2 regions of the Marichromatium sp. AB32 genome follow, and region 2 is predicted to be linked to the other one. Evidence: riboswitches for the same ligand, from Rfam matches in the RefSeq annotation. Region 2 holds a riboswitch; the other holds the start of a gene.
The links. Region 2 has a riboswitch for cobalamin ahead of EBL85_RS13820 (MotA/TolQ/ExbB proton channel family protein). Riboswitches for the same ligand answer to the same signal wherever they lie in the genome.
Positions count from the first base shown of each region.

Region 1: it holds a riboswitch for cobalamin, as region 2 does, so the genes downstream of both, btuB (TonB-dependent vitamin B12 receptor) here and EBL85_RS13820 (MotA/TolQ/ExbB proton channel family protein) in region 2, are expected to answer to the same signal.

Region 1 covers NZ_RHFJ01000042.1:3,617-11,755, forward strand. The annotation lists gene EBL85_RS12390 (methyl-accepting chemotaxis protein) at 1-833, shown strand, start outside; gene EBL85_RS12395 (OPT/YSL family transporter) at 837-2,570, opposite strand; gene EBL85_RS12400 (KamA family radical SAM protein) at 2,865-4,289, shown strand; cobalamin riboswitch at 4,417-4,643, shown strand; gene btuB (TonB-dependent vitamin B12 receptor) at 4,821-6,692, shown strand; gene cobT (nicotinate-nucleotide--dimethylbenzimidazole phosphoribosyltransferase) at 6,844-7,902, shown strand; gene EBL85_RS12415 (histidine phosphatase family protein) at 7,896-8,139, shown strand, end outside.
Region 2 covers NZ_RHFJ01000056.1:1,058-9,196, reverse strand. The annotation lists gene pilV (type IV pilus modification protein PilV) at 1-402, opposite strand, end outside; gene EBL85_RS13855 (GspH/FimT family pseudopilin) at 395-940, opposite strand; gene EBL85_RS13850 (cytochrome c family protein) at 1,295-1,621, opposite strand; gene EBL85_RS13845 (NapC/NirT family cytochrome c) at 1,624-2,184, opposite strand; gene cbiB (adenosylcobinamide-phosphate synthase CbiB) at 2,671-3,627, shown strand; gene EBL85_RS17225 (energy transducer TonB) at 3,634-3,948, opposite strand; gene EBL85_RS13830 (biopolymer transporter ExbD) at 4,410-4,811, opposite strand; gene EBL85_RS13825 (biopolymer transporter ExbD) at 4,822-5,211, opposite strand; gene EBL85_RS13820 (MotA/TolQ/ExbB proton channel family protein) at 5,201-5,857, opposite strand; cobalamin riboswitch at 6,010-6,217, opposite strand; gene EBL85_RS13815 (energy-coupling factor ABC transporter ATP-binding protein) at 6,578-7,231, opposite strand; gene cobD (threonine-phosphate decarboxylase CobD) at 7,627-8,139, shown strand, end outside.

The DNA of each region.
Region 1 (8,139 bases), on a different contig from region 2:
AGCTGGTCGGGGGTGGCGATCGGTTGAGCGAGGCGGCCGGTGGGCTGTCGGCGACCAGCGAGCAGATCCGCGCTCAGCTCGAGCGTCAGCAGTCGGGCACCGATCAGGTCGCCACCGCCATGACCGAGATGACCGCCACCGTCGCCGAGGTCGCGCGCAACGCCACGCGCGCGGCCGAGGCGACCCGTGACATGGAGCGCGAGGCCGGCGGTGGCGCGGCGGTGGTGCGCGAGACGATCGACGCCATCGAGTCCCTGGCCGCGGCGGTGGAGAACGCCGCGACGGTGATCGCGCGGCTCTCGGACGATGCCGAGTCGATCGGCCGGATCCTCGATGTGATCGGCGGCATCGCCGAGCAGACCAACCTGCTCGCGCTCAATGCCGCGATCGAGGCGGCGCGCGCGGGCGAGCAGGGGCGCGGCTTCGCGGTGGTCGCCGACGAGGTGCGCAGCCTTGCCGGGCGCACCCAGTCGGCCACCCATGAGATCCAGGGCATGATCGAGGCGCTGCAGGGCGGCGCCCGTGAGGCGGTCACGGTGATGGCCGACGGTCGCACCAAGGCCGGCGAGAGCGTTGCCCAGGCCGGACGCGCCGGTGCATCGCTCGAGGCGATCACCGCCGAGGTGGCCACCGTCAACGACATGAACGGCCAGATCGCCAGCGCCGCCGAGCAGCAGCGCGCGGTGGCCGAGGAGATCGACCGCAACCTCTCCGGCATCAGCCACGAGGAGGAGGAGATCGCCGCCGTCTCGCGACGCATCGCCGAGGCCGCCGAGGCGCTCGCCGCGCTCGCCGCCGAGCAGCAGGAGCGCACCCGGCGGTTCAAGGTCTGAGCCTCAGCCGAGGACGCCGAGCAGGGCGCGGGTGACGCCGCTGAGGCTCTCGCCGGCGATCAGCCCGGCGGCCGCGGCGAGCAGGAAGCGCTCGGCCAGTCGTGGGCGGTAGCGGGCGAGGGCGTGCCCGACCAGACTGCCGAGACAGAGGGTGAGCGAGAGCGATGCCGGGATCACCATCGCCAGCCCCAGCGCTGGCGCGCTCGGTACCCGGCGCGGTCCGTGGCGGTGTTCGAGCAGGGTCAGCACGACCCCGCAGCCGGCGGCGAGGAGGAGTGCGGCGAGCGCGCTCGGCGGCAGCGCGGCGAGTCCCTGGTCGAGGGTCTCGGCCACCACCTTCCAGGTTGCTACCGCCGGGGCCGGCCACTGCTCGGTGATCAGCATGGTCGCCGGGTCCGGGATCAGGCGCAGATAGACCAGGCTGCCGACCACACTGCCCACGGCCACCCCCAGACACTGCGCGATCACCTGGTAGCCCGGGGTGGCGCCGATCGCGTGTCCGGCCTTGAAGTCGTTGAGCAGATCGGCGCTCTGCCCGGCCGCGCCGCCGGCGACGTTGGCGCCGACCAGGTTGGCCGTCTGGTCGCCCGGCGCGGTGATGCCGCTGCCGAGCTGCGAGACCTTGCCGATGGCGCCGATCGGCGGGATGCCGGTCTCGCCGACCACGCGCGCCGCCACCATCGCCAGCACGAAGGCGATCGGCACCGCCAGCAGCGCGAGCAGCCAGTGGATGCCGAAGATCTGCGTCTGGGCGAGCACCACCAGGGCGCTGGCGAGCGCCAGTCCGAGTGCGCGGTGCAGTGTGGCCCCGTCGTCGTTTCGCCCGGTGCCGGTGCCCGCGGCATGGGCGGCGCGCAGTTGCAGCACCAGCCGGGTCAGGGTCGCGGCCACCAATAGAGCCACCCCGGGCCACAGCAGCCATTCGATCATGGTTCCGAACCAGCTCGCAGCCGGGTCGGTCGCGCCCGGCAGGATGAACCCCTGGTACAACCCCAGCGGGCCGAGCAGCGCCCAGGCGATGAGCGCGCCGAGCAACAGCGAGAGCCCGGCGCGGACCCCGATGATGGCGCCGAAGCCGGCGAGCATCAGCGAGGGGTCGAGGCTGAGGGTGAGGTTCTTGGCGCTGATCGCCGCGCCGCCGGCGAGTGCGCCGGCGGCGGGCAGCTCGACGCCGAGTCCCGGACGCGGCAGCGCCCAGCGACCGCTGTCGAGCCACTTGAGCGCGGCGGCCAGGGCGCCGGCGCCGAGCAGGACGCGCAGTCTCAGCCGTGCCTCGCGACCCTGGCGGAACATCTCCTGCAATGCCTCGGCGGTGGCGCGACCGGTGGGGAAGGGCAGCGGGGTACGCACGATCAGCCCGGCGCGCAGATACCAGGCGACCCAGATGCCGAGGAAGCTCACCGCGAACACCCAGGCGATCAGCTCGACGGCGGGCAGGTTGCCGCCGGAGAGCATCGCCAGGGCCGGGATCGGCGCGACCAGCCCGCCGGAGATGATGTTGGCCGCGGAGGACGCGGTGGTCTGGGTGATGTTGCCCTCGCCGATGGCCAGCGGCGCGCTCAGGCGCAGTCGCGCAAGCAGTGCCCAGAGTCCGCTGGCGATCAGCAGCGCCACGATCGAGATGTTGAACGACCAGCCGATCTTCAGTCCGGCGTAGACGTTGCACGGGGTGAGCAGGGCGCCGAGTAGCGCGCCGCCGAGGAGCGCCCGGGCGCTCAGCTGTCGATGCCTGTCCATGTCGCTCCCGATGATTGCGCACCCATCGTCCGGGTGCGGGTGACTGTGCCCCTGTCATGCGATCCGTGTCCCTCGCGCCGGATCGGGCAGGGTTCCTGTGTTAGGATGGTGAAATCCTTTGCAATGGTTTTGCCAGTCCGGGCGGCTGCTCGGATCCTCTGGTGGCGCGCTCACGCGCCCGGCGCCGGCGAAGCGCGTACGACGAATACCGTCACTTCTTTCGCCAACCCCTTTGGATAGCCGTGCCCATTCGGTTCAGCGTCCTCTTCTGACTATCCACAGAGGAGCTTTGTCATGTCCTACAACAATGCCCAGCCCAAGCGGGCGGTGGCGGTCGAGTCCGCCCGCCCGTTCCGTGTCCACACCCAGCGTAATCTCGACCGCATCGATGCGCTGCGTGGACTCTCCGAGGATCGCCGTTTCGCGATGAAGGTGGTCTCGACCGTGCTGCCGTTTCGCGTCAACGACTATGTGATCGATGAACTGATTGACTGGGACAATGTCCCCGATGATCCGATCTTCCAGCTGGTATTCCCGCAGCAGGGGATGCTCAGCGAGCGTCATTTCAGCCGCATTGCCGACCTGCTGCGCGCCGAGGCCGCGCCCGCCGCGCTCGAGGCCGCGGTGCGCGAGATCCGCGCCGAGCTCAACCCCCATCCCGCCGGACAGCTCGAGAGCAACCTGCCCAAGCTCGACGGCGAGCGCCCGCTCGAAGGGCTGCAGCACAAGTATCGCGAGACCGTGCTGTTCTTCCCCAGTCAGGGGCAGACCTGTCACGCCTATTGCAGCTTCTGCTTCCGCTGGGCGCAGTTCGTCGGCGACAAGTCGCTGCGCATCGCCTCGAACGAGGCCTCCGGGCTGCACGCCTATCTGCGCCAGCACCCGCAGGTCACCGATCTGTTGATCACCGGCGGTGATCCGATGGTGATGAAGGCGCGCCATCTCGAGGCCTATCTCGAGCCGCTGCTGCGTCCCGAGTTCGATCACGTCCAGAGTATCCGCATCGGCACCAAGGCGTTGACCTTCTGGCCCCAGCGTTTCGTCGGCGACGCCGACAGCGACCAGCTGATGGCGTTGCTCGAGCGGCTGGTGGCCAACGGCAAGCACGTCGCGCTGATGGCCCACACCAACCACTGGCGCGAGCTCGAGACCGCGACCGCCCGCGAGGCGATCGCGCGGCTGCGCGCCACCGGCGCCGAGATCCGCAGCCAGGGGCCGTTGCTCGCCCACATCAACGACGACCCCGAGGTGTGGACGCGGATGTGGCGCACCCAGGTGCGCCTCGGCATCATCCCCTACTACATGTTCGTGCAGCGCGATACCGGCGCCCAGCACTACTTCGAGGTGCCGCTGGTGCGTGCCTGGGAGATCTATCGCGAGGCGATCCAGGGGGTCTCGGGGCTGGCTCGCACCGCGCGCGGTCCGAGCATGAGTGCGGGGCCGGGCAAGATCGAGATCCAGGGCGTGACCGAGGTCGCCGGCGAGCGGGTGTTCGTGCTGCGCTTCCTCCAGGGACGCAACCCCGACTGGGTCAACCGCCCCTTCTTCGCCCGCTTCGACCCCAAGGCGACCTGGCTCGACGATCTGGTGCCGGCCTTCGGCGAGGATCGCTTCTTCTTCACCGACGAGTATCTCACCCGCTGGCCGAGCGCCCAGGCGGCGCGGATCGAGTCGGTCCGCGCGCCCGAGTCTGCGCTGCCCGAGGTCTCCGGACTCTGACCCTCCCCCCGCGGCGCCCGCTCTCTGCGAGCGGCGTCGGCGGTATCGTTCTCGGCTTGACCCCGGTCAGTCAGTCTGTCCCGTGGCGGGGGCGGGCGTTGACTTGCTCCTTCCGATCGGACTTAATCGGCGCCCTCGATTCCGCGGTGGCCCCTGGACCCAGTTCCCGGGGCTGAAACGGGAAGACCGGTGCGCCGATCGTCCGCGATCGGTCAGTCCGGCGCTGCCCCCGCAACGGTAGACGAATCAGGGCGCGACCTGATGCCACTGTGTCGATCACGGGAAGGCGTCGCGTCCGGGGCCATGCCGGCCCGCTCGTGAGCCCGGAGACCGGCCTCGGAATCAGGATCCGCAGTGCCCGCAAAGCGAGGCCGGGCGGGTCCGTCAAGCCGGGGCTGCGTGGGTAGACCGGGTGGCGATCGCGGCTCCTCGCGCATCCAGCGCGTGGCCGGTGACGTCTGCCCGCCGAGCATCCAGCCCCTCTCTGTTGTCGACCCCTGCGGGTGTGCGGGGTCCTGTGAGGAGCATGTGATGAAGAGTCCCTTGATGCTGGCGGCGCTGGCCGCGCCCTTGAGCGCCCAGGTCCTGGCCCAGACCGATTCCCAGGTGTTGGAGCCGACGGTGGTCACTGCCACGCGTACCGCCGAGCCGGCGGGCGAGACCCTGGCCACGGTGAGCGTGATCGATCGCGCCGAGATCGAGCGGCGTCAGGCCCGCTCGGTGCCCGATCTGCTGCGCACCCTGCCCGGCGTGAGCATCGCCCAGAACGGCGGTCCCGGCCAGTCGGCCTCGGTGATGCTGCGCGGCACCAATTCCGATCACGTGCTGGTGCTGATCGACGGGGTGCGTGTCGGCTCGGCCACCCTGGGCACGACCTCGCTGCAGGACCTGCCGGTCGATCAGATCGAGCGCATCGAGGTGGTGCGCGGGCCGCGTTCGAGCCTCTACGGCTCCGAGGCCATCGGCGGTGTCATCCAGGTCTTCACCCGTCGCGGCGGCGGCGCGCTCACCCCGCGCTTCAGCGTCGGTGTCGGCGAGCTGGGCACCGCCAGCGTCTCCGGCGGGCTCTCCGGCGGCGGCGAGCACGCCTGGTTCAACCTCGGCGCCAACTTCGAGCAGACCGACGGCATCAACGCCTGCGCCGGTCGCCCCTTCCCCTATGCCGGTTGCGGCGTCGATCAGCCCGATCGCGACGGCTACAGCAGTCACGGCGTCAGCGCCCGCGCCGGTTATGCCTTCAACGAGCGCGCCGAGGTCGAATTCCACCTGCTCAGCGCCGAGAGTGCCAACGACTTCGACGGCTCGGCCTTCTCCGGCAACAAGGCCCGCTCCTCGCAGCAGGTCTTCGGCGCCAACGCCACCCTGCGCCCGCTCGATGCCTGGACCCTGACGCTCACCGCCGGGCGCAGCTGGGATGATTACCGGGTGTTCTACGACGATGCCGCCGCGGCGGTCTTCGATCAGTTCGTCGACCGCTTCCAGACCGAGCGCGACAGCCTCTCGCTGCAGAGTGATGTCACCATCGCCGCCGGGCAGCTGGTGAGCCTCGGGATCGACTATGTCGACGATCGGGTCAGCGGGACCGTCGACTATGCCGAGGACGCGCGCGACAACCTCGGCGTGTTCGGTCAGTACCAGGGCAGCTTCGGCGCCTTCGATCTCAAGCTCAGCCTGCGTCAGGACGACAACCAGCAGTTCGGCAGCCACACCACCGGCAGCGCCGCGCTCGGTTATCTGTTCGCCAACGACATCCAGGTCGCGCTCTCCTACGGCACCGGCTTCAAGGCGCCGACCTTCAACGAGCTCTACTACCCGGGCTTCGGCAACACCGCGCTCGATCCCGAGGAGTCCGAGAGCATCGAGCTGATGGCCAACGGCCCGCTGCCGCTGCCCGGGCGGATGCGCGGCGACTGGCAGCTGAGCCTCTACCAGACCGAGATCGACGACCTGATCGCCTATGACTCGGCCATCTTCGCCCCGGCCAACGTCGACTCGGCGCGGATCCGCGGCCTCGAGGCCGCGGCCGATCTCCGCTGGGACGACTGGACGCTGGCCGGCAACCTCACCCTGCTCGATCCCGAGAACCGCTCCGAGGGCGCCAACGACGGCAATCTGCTGCCGCGTCGCGCCGAGCAGAGCCTGCAGCTCGATCTCGATCGCACGCTCGGACGCTGGCGCGCCGGTGCGACCCTGCAACTGGTCGGCGAGCGCTACGACGACCTCGCCAACCAGGTCGATCTCGACGCCTATGCGCTGCTCGATCTGCGTCTCGAATACGCCTTCAACCCGGCGCTGCGCCTCCAGGGACGGCTCGCCAACGCCCTCGACGAGACCTATGAAACGGCCTATCTGTACAATCAGCCCGGTCGCGCGTTCTACCTGACCCTGCGCTACCAGCCCTGACCCCGGACGTCGCTCCGCCCCGCGTCGGGGCGGGGCCGCCCGGCGAGCAAGGCCGTCGTGTCCTCGATCCCTTCCCGCCGCCCCGTGCGGCATTCGACCCGTCGCGCCGGTAGTGCGCGACGCTCATCGCTCCCATCCATGAGGTGCGCCCATGACCCCGACCCTCGACTGGCTCGCCGAGCCCTGTCCCCCGATCGATCAGACCGCCGTGCAGCATGCGCTCGCGCGTCAGGACCAGCTCACCAAGCCACCGGGCTCGCTCGGTCGGCTCGAGGAGCTGGCGGTGCGTCTGGCCGGCCTGCAACGCACCGCCACCCCGGAGGTCGATCCGGTGCGGGTGCTGTTGTTCGCCGCCGACCACGGGGTTGCCGCCGAGGGTGTGTCGCGCTATCCCCAGGATGTCACCAAGCAGATGGTCCGCAACATCGCCAATGGTGGGGCGGGGGTCGCGGTGATGGCCAAGGCGGTCGGCGCTAGGCTCGATATCATCGAGCTGGGCCTGGCCACCGGCTCGGAGGTCGTCGAGGGCGTGCGCTCCGAACCCCTCGGGCCGGGGAGCGGCAACATCGCCCGCGAGCCGGCGATGACCCCCGAGCAGCTTGCGCGGGCGCTCGACATCGGGCGCGACGCGGTCGATCGCGCCGTCGCCGAGGGCGTGCGGCTGATCATCGGTGGCGAGCTCGGTATCGCCAACACCACCGCCGCCGCCGCGCTGGGCTGCGCGCTGCTCGATCGCGCCGCCTCCGAGGTGGTGGGACCGGGGACCGGGCTGGACAGCGCCGGGGTCAACCGCAAGGCCGAGGTGGTGGCGCGTGCGCTGGAGCTGCACGCCAGCGAACCGCGCGACCCGCTGGAGATGCTGCGCCGGCTCGGCGGTTTCGAGATCGCCGCGCTCGCCGGCGCCTATCTGCGTGCCGCCCAGCGTGGCGTGGTGATGCTGATCGACGGCTTCATCGTCTCCTCGGCGGCGCTCGCCGCGGTGCGTCTGCAGCCTGCGGCGCGCGACTGGATGCTGTTCTCGCATCGCTCGGCCGAGCCCGGTCATCGGCTGATGATGGAGGCGCTGGAGGCCAACCCGCTGCTCGATCTCGGCTTCCGTCTCGGCGAGGCGACCGGCGCCTGCGCCGCGGTGCCGCTGCTGCGTCTGGCCTGTGCGGTGCATCGCGACATGGCGACTTTTGACGAGGCCGGAGTGAGCAACGCGTGCTGAGCCTGCGCGGCCGGCTGATCGACCTGCTGCGTCACGGCGAGGTCGAGGGCGGGAGCCGCCTGCGCGGCAGTTGCGATGATCCGCTGAGCGCGCGCGGCTGGTCGCAGCTGCGCGCGGCCACCGCCGGGCTCGACGAGCCGCGGCTGGTGGTCAGCTCGCCATTGCAGCGCTGCGCGGCCTTCGCCCGCGAGCTGGCCGCACAGCGCGGGCTCGAGCTGGTGCTCGAACCCGCGCTGG
Region 2 (8,139 bases):
GGTCTCGGCGCTGGTCGGCAATCGCGTCTCGCGCCAGCGCAGCGTGATCGCGACCTTGTCGCCGTCGAGGGTGATCCGGCCCTCGCCGCTCGGCAGGTCGGCGGCGAGGGCCTGTTTCCAGCGCTGCAGGTCCTGGGCGCTGACCGAGGTGCCGGAGACGCTGTCGGTGAATCCGGTGGCATAGCTCGCGCGCTCGGCGCGATTGGCGCGCATCGACTCGATGATGTCGTGGGCGTGCAGGGTGGCATAGCTGCGCTGCAGCGCGCCGAGGTTGCTCTTCATGGTCAGCGCCTGCAGCGCGCCGAAGCCGAGCAGCCCGACGGCGAGCACGACCATGGTCACCAGCACCTCGATCAGGGTCAGGCCGCGCTGGCGGCGACCGATGCGTGGGTATCTAGCCATCACAGCCCTCGTCGAGTCGTACCTGGCCGGTGCGCTTGACCCGCAGACAACGCTGCTCGCCGTCGGTGACCCGGATGGTGAAGCGGGTCTCGGCGGCCTCGCCCAACGGTGGGGTGAAGACGATCGGGTCGCCGCCGCTGGCGGTGAGGGTGGCGGCCCCGAACGGGCGCACCACCTTGAGCAGACGGTCGTCGGCCCGCCCGTCACCGTCGATGTCGGTCTTGACGCCGGTGGCGTCGGCATCGTCACGCACGAACACCAGCCAGCCGTCAGCCCAGTCGGTGGTGATGGTGCAGGTTGGCTGATCGGCATCGGCGTCGCCGGTCGCGCAGACGGCGACGGTCTGGCCCCGGCTCAGCGACTCGACCCGGGCCTGCTGGAGGCTGGCGCTGAGGCTGTTGGTGAGGCCGGTGAGTCGCGAGTCCTGCAGCAGGTGCTGGAAACCGGGGACGGCCAGCGAGAGCAGGATGACGGCGATGGCCAGGGTCACCATCAGCTCGATCAGGGTCACGCCACGAAGACGACGGGCCGCTGTCATCGATGTTCTGGGTGCGGCCACGTCGGTTGCTGAGGCCGGCCGGTGGCGGGGAACGGGAGGGACTGCTGACGACTGGGCATCGGGTTCCTTGCTGCTCCTTGCGCAACCGGGGCGTCCAGGTGTCCCGGTATCTGGGCTTTCATTGTACACGGCGTTGATATCGGTGGTGAATTGTGCGTCCGCGGGGTTGATCCGCGCCATTCGAGGCGGTCGCACCGGGTAGCCCCGGTGTCTTTGTGTCGTGGGTCGCGCGCTCGATCGTCAAGCATGGAAGCATGACGGATGAGACGAGGCGCGTCTGCAGGATGGATAAGGTTTCGGACATCGGCGCGCGCGCCGATGTCCGCGGGCGGCTCAGCGCAGCGAGTGCATATAGGCGACCAGGTCGGCCAGTTCCTGCGGCGTCAGCTCGGTCTTGGGCATCTGCGCGCCGGGCAGGGTGGCGGTGGGATCGAGCAGGTAGTCGCGCAGCCACTGCGCGCTGCGCTCGGCGCCGACTTGGTCGAGCGTGCCGCCGAGTGCGGCCATGGGGCCGGACTCGCCGCCCAGGGTGTGGCAGAGGTTGCACATCTTGGCCTCGTAGACCTGGGCGCCGCGTGCGGCGTCGCCGCTCGGGTCGGCCAGGGCGGTGGCGCTCAACAGCGTGGCGCCGATCAGTAGCGGGATGGCACGGACGGACATCTTCACTCCTCGTTCGTGGTGGTGGGAAGGGCGTCGCCGGCGAGGTGTGCGCGCAGATCCTTGTGGCCGACGTGGGGGTGGCAGTCGGCGCAGCTCAGGGCGTTGTCCGGCGCGAAATAGGTGCGGTGTCCGAAGGCCGCGGCCGGGCTCTGCTCGGGGGCGTGTTCGAGTGCGGCGTGACAGTTCAGGCAGGCCGAGTCGTAGAGGAAGTCGTTGCGTTGCTCGAGGCTGGCGATCCAGTCGGGCTCGAAGACGAGCGAGACCACCTGTCCCCAGCCGGCCTTGAGACCGAACAGTCCCTTCTGCACGAAATAATTGGCGGGGCTGTCGTGGGGCAGGTGGCAGTCGGCGCAGTCGGCCCGCAGTCCCTGGGGGTTCTGGCCGCCGTGGACGTCCTGATCATAGGAGGCGACGAAGGCATCCATGGTGTGACAGCTGCTGCAGAATTCACGGTCGGACGTCGCCTGGAGGGCGGTCTCGGTGACCATCCAGCTCCCGCTCGCCAGCCCCGCCAGGAGCAGCACGCCCCCGCTCCCGAGCAGCAGCCATGTGCGTTTCTTCATCGTTTCCTCCACAAGCCCTCGCCGTGGTCGGCGGGAGAACGGCTGCGCCCGCGGCAGCCGACGAAAACAGGGTGCAGGTCTCGTTTCCGTCGAGCTTCAAGGCGTCGCCCAGGGGCGGTGGAGTCTTGCAGTGCGCGGCGGTCGGTGAAACCTGCGACGGCTGACCGGCTCGTCCGCATGACCTTCATGCCTCCGCTGCAACGAGGGCGTCTGCTCGTTGGCGTGGCCGGGTCGAGTGCGGTGGCTCGAGCGATCGCCTGGACTATATCAATTGGATCGGGGGCGATCGCCGAGGTTCGCCGAAAATTACCGACTTGATTGCTTGGGATCATCGCTCGGGTGTTTTTACCCGGATCGCCAGACGTTGCCCGGGGTCGACTCGTTGGCTTACCCTGCCGCGCCGCGACCTCAGACCCTCTCTCCACCGATGAGCCACCGTTCTCTCCGCCACTTGCCGAGATCCATCCAGACCAAGGGCATGCTGCCATGTCGCTGAACATCGAGCTGTCGCTGATCCTCGGCGCCGTGCTGCTCGATGCGCTGCTCGGCGACCCGGTCTATCGGCTCCATCCGGTGCGCCTGCTCGGTGGCTGGATCGCGCGCTCGGAGCAGGCGTTGTTCGCGCGCGGGCTCGACGGCTATCTGGGCGGCGTCCTGCACTGGCTGCTGGTGGTCGGTGGCGCGCTTGCCGCCTGGTGGGGCGTGCGCCTCGGGCTGGCGGCGCTGCACCCGCCGCTCGCGCTCGGCTGGGATCTGTTCATCGCCTACAGCCTGCTCTGCACCCGTGACCTGCTCGAACACGGTCGGCGGGTGCTGGCGCCGCTCGTCGCCGGCGACCTGCCCGGCGCGCGCGCGCAACTGGCGATGCTGGTGGGGCGGGATGTCGAGCCGCTCGGCACCGACGGGGTGACGCGCGCGACCATCGAGAGCCTGTCGGAGAACCTCACCGACGGCGTGCTCACCCCGCTGTGGGCGCTCTGTCTGTTCGGGGTGCCGGGGCTGGTGGTGGTCAAGGCCGTCTCCAGCCTCGACTCCATGGTCGGCTATCGCAACGAGCGTTATCGCCGCTTCGGCTGGGCCGGTGCGCGCTCGGACGATCTGGTGCACTGGCTCCCGGCCCGGCTCTCGCCGCTGGTGGTCGCGCTTGCCGCGGTGCTGCTGCGCGAGCACCCCGGGTTGGCGCTGCGCGCGGCCTGGCGCTATCACGCGCTGCTGCCGAGCCCGAACTCGGGCTGGAGCGAGGCGGCCTGTGCCGGGGCGCTGCGGGTGCGGTTGATCGGACCGGTGTGGTCCGGCGGGCGACTGGTCACCGATCGCTTCCTCGGCGATCCGACGTGGCCGGCGGCGCTCGGCGCCGTCGATCTGCGGCGTGCGCTGCGGCTGCTGGGGTGGAGCTCGGTGGTGGCGCTCGCCTTTGGGTTGGGGTTTGCGGCGCTGGGCTGAGGCCGCTCAGCCCGACTCCAGACGGAAGATCACCGGCACCGTGAGCTGTGCCGCGACCGCGCGTCCGGCCTGCCAGGCCGGTGCGAAGCGCCAGCGCTCGACCGCGCGCAGTGCGGCGTCGTCGAGCAGGCGATGGCCGCTGCTCTCGATCAGGGTGGTGGCGCCGACCCGCCCGTCGGCGCCGACCGCGACCCGGATCAGCACCCGACCCTCGACCCCCTGGCGACGCGCCAGTCGCGGGTAGCGCGGCGGTGGGTTGCCGGCGAGGGGGCGAGCCGGACGGTCGGTGCCGGTCTGCTCGGCGCGTCTGCTCGGGGTCACGTCCGCATGCGTCGTCGAGCTGGGGCGTGCGGGCGCGACGGGCGTCGCCGACTCACTTCGAGTCGGCGGCGGTGGTGGAGGGGGGGGCTTGGCGCTCGCGCGTGGCGCCGCGATACTCGGCTCTGGCTCTGGCTCTGGCTCTGGCTCTGGCTCTGGCTCTGGCTCTGGCTCTGGCTCTGGCTCTGGCTCTGGCTCTGGCGCTGGCGCTGGCGCTGGCGCTGGCGCTGGCGCTGGCGCTGGCGCTGGCGCTGGTTGGGTGAGCGTCGGTTCGGCGCTCGCTGGTGCCGCGTCGGCGATGTCGGCGGGTGCGTCGGGCGTTCCTCTACCCTGGAGCGAGAGCCGGATCTCGCCCGTCCCGAGCGCCGGTTCGCGCAGCGGCGGCAGCAGCCAGGCGAGGGCCAGGTGCGCGCCCAGCGCCAGGATCAGCGCCACGCCCCACAGCAGGCGGGTCGTCGTCCGGCTCATGGCGACTCCCGGGTGATCAGCGAGAGCGCGTCGACCCCCTGCGCGCGCAATATCGCGAGTAGATCGAGCAGGGTTCCGCTCGGGGTGTCGGCGTCGGCCTCGACGGCGATCGCGCGCCCCGGCTCGTCCGCCACGCGTGCGGCGATCTCCGCGTCCAGCTCCGCACGGGTGATCGGCACGCCGGCGAGGGCGAGCCGGCCGTCGGCGGCGAGTACGAGCCGCAGGCGGCCATCGGGCAGGCGCTCGCCCGGCGCGGCCTCGGGGGGCGTGACCGGTAGCGGCGAGGGTGGCTCGAGGGTGCCGACCAGGAGGAAGAACACCAGCAGCAGGAGCACGACGTCGACCAGCCCGCTCATCGGGTCGCGCTGGCGTCTGCGGGGTGGTCCGGGGATCTGCATCCGTGTGCCCTCAGGGCTCGATCAGGGCGAGCTGTTGTGCGCCAGCCAGGCGCGCCAGGTCGGTCATCTGGACCAGGGTCTGGAGCGGTGTCTCGCGCTCGGGGACGATCACCAGCGTGCTGCCCGGTTCCGCGGCGAGCCGCGCGCGCAGCCGTGTCACCAGTGCATCGTGCGGGCAGGGCACGCCGTCGAGCCGCAGCCCGCCGTCGGCGGCGACATCGAGTCGCAGCGTGGTCGCGACGCTGTCGGCGGTGCCGCCGTCACGGGTCTCGATCGGCAATTGTTGCAGTGGGTCGAGTCGGGCGGCGAGCAGGAAGAAGAGCAGCAGCAGGAAGACCACGTCGACCAGCGGCGCGAGTCCGATGCCGCGACCGCGGCGGCGCAGCGGCTCAATGTGCATCGGCCACCGGCATGGTGAACAGCCGGGTCAGGGCGTCCTCGGTGTCGTGACGCGCGCGCTCGATGATCGCCTCCAGCCAGTGCAGCGCCGCGGCGGCGGGGATGGCGATCGCCAGGCCCGCGGCGGTGGTCAGCAGCGCCTCCCAGATGCCCCCGGCGAGCAGCGCCGGGTTGGCCTGTCCGCCGGCCTGCTCGAGGGTGCGGAAGGCCTCGATCATGCCGAGTACGGTGCCCAGCAGTCCGAGCAGCGGCGCCAGGGTGACGATGGCGTCGAGTCCGCGCAGATGGGCGTTGAGCCGCTGCTGCTGGGCCGCCGCCTCGCGCAGCACCTCCTCGCGCAGCTGCTGCGGGGTGCGCCCGCCGTCCGCCAGTCCGTCGATGGCCACCGCCAGCACCGCGGCGATCGGTTGAGGGGCGGGGGCGAGCGCGCCGCGCGCCTCGTCGAGCCGTCCGGCGGCGCAGGCGGCGAGCGTCGGCGCGATGAAGGCGCGCGCGCCGACCCGCAACCGCGCGAACTGCAGCAGCTTGAACAGCACCAGGGTGAGCGCGAGCAGCGAGAGCGCGCACAACACCAGCATCACCGGGCCGCCGGCACGGACGAATTCGAGCGCGGCCTGTGTGGCGGCAGAGAGCTTGGCGAGATCCATGTCGACGGGCGCCTCCAGGCGGTGTTGCTGGGCGGGGCGGTGGATCTCGGGGGAGGGACTGGACGGTTGGCACGACCGGCCCGGTGAGCGGACGCCGGGGCCGGGCAGGGCGCCAGTGGGTCCCACCCTCGGCACACCCCGTCCGACGGTCAGGCGATCGGTGTCTCGATGGCAGGTCTCCTGGCTCGCGGGTCGGGGTCGGGCGCCCGGCCTTCCCGGTCCGGCGCGGACCAGTGGCGTCATGAGGGGGCGCGGACTCGCCGCTGACAGTTGCGGGGGCAGCCACGGCCTTGGCCCGAACGGGCCGCACCGTGTTCCCTTTTGATCCCCTCGCGGGGAACCATCGCTGGCCGAGCATCATACCGCCGGTCGAGGGCGAGTCAAGCGGTTAGCCGCCAGCCGCCAGTCGCCAGCTGCCAGCGACCAGCCGCCAGCTGTCAGCCGTCGGTGGATTGTGAGTCACCGGGGCAAAGAGACCGTGTTGCCCGTCAATCGTCGGCCATGCGCGCTGGCCCTCCCGACCGGAGGCTGTCAGCTGGCCGCTGGTTCGAACCGCAAGGGAAGGGAAAGGCAGTCGGCCATCGGTTCATGACACCGCTACCCTCCACTGTCGGCTGATTGCGAACCGCCAGCCTCCGGCTTTCAGCCTCCAGCGGGGAAGCTTGGCGCCGGTGGCTAGCGGCTGGTGGCTGGCAGCTGACGGCTGGTGGCTATCAGCTATCAGCCTGCCTCCAGCCGTCCCTGGTCGAGTCGGTAGTGGCGGGTGGCGAGGGTCTGGCGCAGTGGGGTGTCGTGGCTGACCAGCACCAGGGTCTGATCGAGGTCGGCGAGGATCTGCAGGAGACGGGCACGGGTGGGGTCGTCGAGCGCGTTGGTCGGCTCGTCGAGCAGCAGCACCTCTGGCTCCATGGCGAGCACCGCGGCGAGGGCGACCAGACGACGCTCACCACCGGAGAGACGGTGGGTGACGCGGTCGCGCAGGTGTTCGAGCCCCAGTCGGGCGAGGGTGCGCTCGACCGTCGCTCGGGCCTGCGCCGGCGACTGACCGAGGTTGCGTGGACCGAAGGCGATGTCCTCGACCACCGTGGGACAGAACAGCTGGTCGTCGGCGTCCTGGAACACCAGCCCGGCGCGCCGACGTACCGCATGGAAGTCGTGCTCGACGCGGCGGGGTGCGCCGAAGGCGACCAGGGTGCCGGCGGCGGGGCGCAACAGCCCGACCATCAACTGCAACAGGGTGCTCTTGCCCGAGCCGTTGGCACCATGGACGGCGATCCGTTCACCGGACCGGATCGTCAGCTCGACCCCGCTGAGTACCGGCGGTCGGCCAGGATAGGCGAAGTGGATGTCGGTGAGTCTGAAGAGTGGATCCATCCGGGATGCTCGAATACGGAAGATGGGGAACGCTATCAGCTTCCAGCTTCCAGCTTCCAGCTTTCAGCCGCCAGCCGCCAGCTACCAGCCGCCAGCCACCGGCGCCAAGCTTCCCCACTGGAGGCTGGTAGCTGGAAGCTGGCAGCCCGCAACCAGCCGCTAGCTATCAGCCACCGGCGCCAAGTTTCCCCCACTGGAGGCTGGGAGCTGGAAGCTGGCAGCCCGCAATCAGCCGCCAGCCGCCAGCCAGTGGCGCCGAGTTTCCCCGCTGGAGGCTGGGAGCTGGAAGCTGGCGGCTCGCAATCAGCCACCAGCTTGCACGAACCCCGGGCAACTGGCAGATTGACCGATTGTTTTCCAGCCAGCCATCGCCACCTCGATCCGCGCGCCTCAGCATGACAGCCACCATCGTCCCGATCCATTCCGATCTGCCCCGTCCCGAACACGGCGGGCGGCTGCGTCAGGCCGCCGCGCGCTACGACATCCCGCTGACCGACTGGCTCGATCTCTCGACCGGTATCAACCCCAATGCCTGGCCGGTGCCGCCGCTGCCGCGTGCGCTCTGGGCGCGCTTGCCCGAGACCGGCGATGGGCTGGAGCAGGCGGCGGCGAGCTATTACGGCGCTTCCGGCGCGCTCGCGCTCGCCGGCTCGCAGGCGGCGATCCAGGGCCTGCCGCAGCTGCGCGCGCCCTGTCGGGTCGGGGTGCCCGAGGTCGGCTACCAGGAGCACGCCCATGGCTGGCGGCGGGCCGGTCACCAGTTGGTGCGCCTGCCCGATGGCGATCCGCGTGGCCGGATCGAGGCCGACGCCGCCGAGCCGCTCGACGTGCTGGTGGTGATCAACCCCAACAACCCCACCGGGCGGCGCTGGTCGCGCGAGACCCTGCTGAGTTGGCATGCGGCGCTG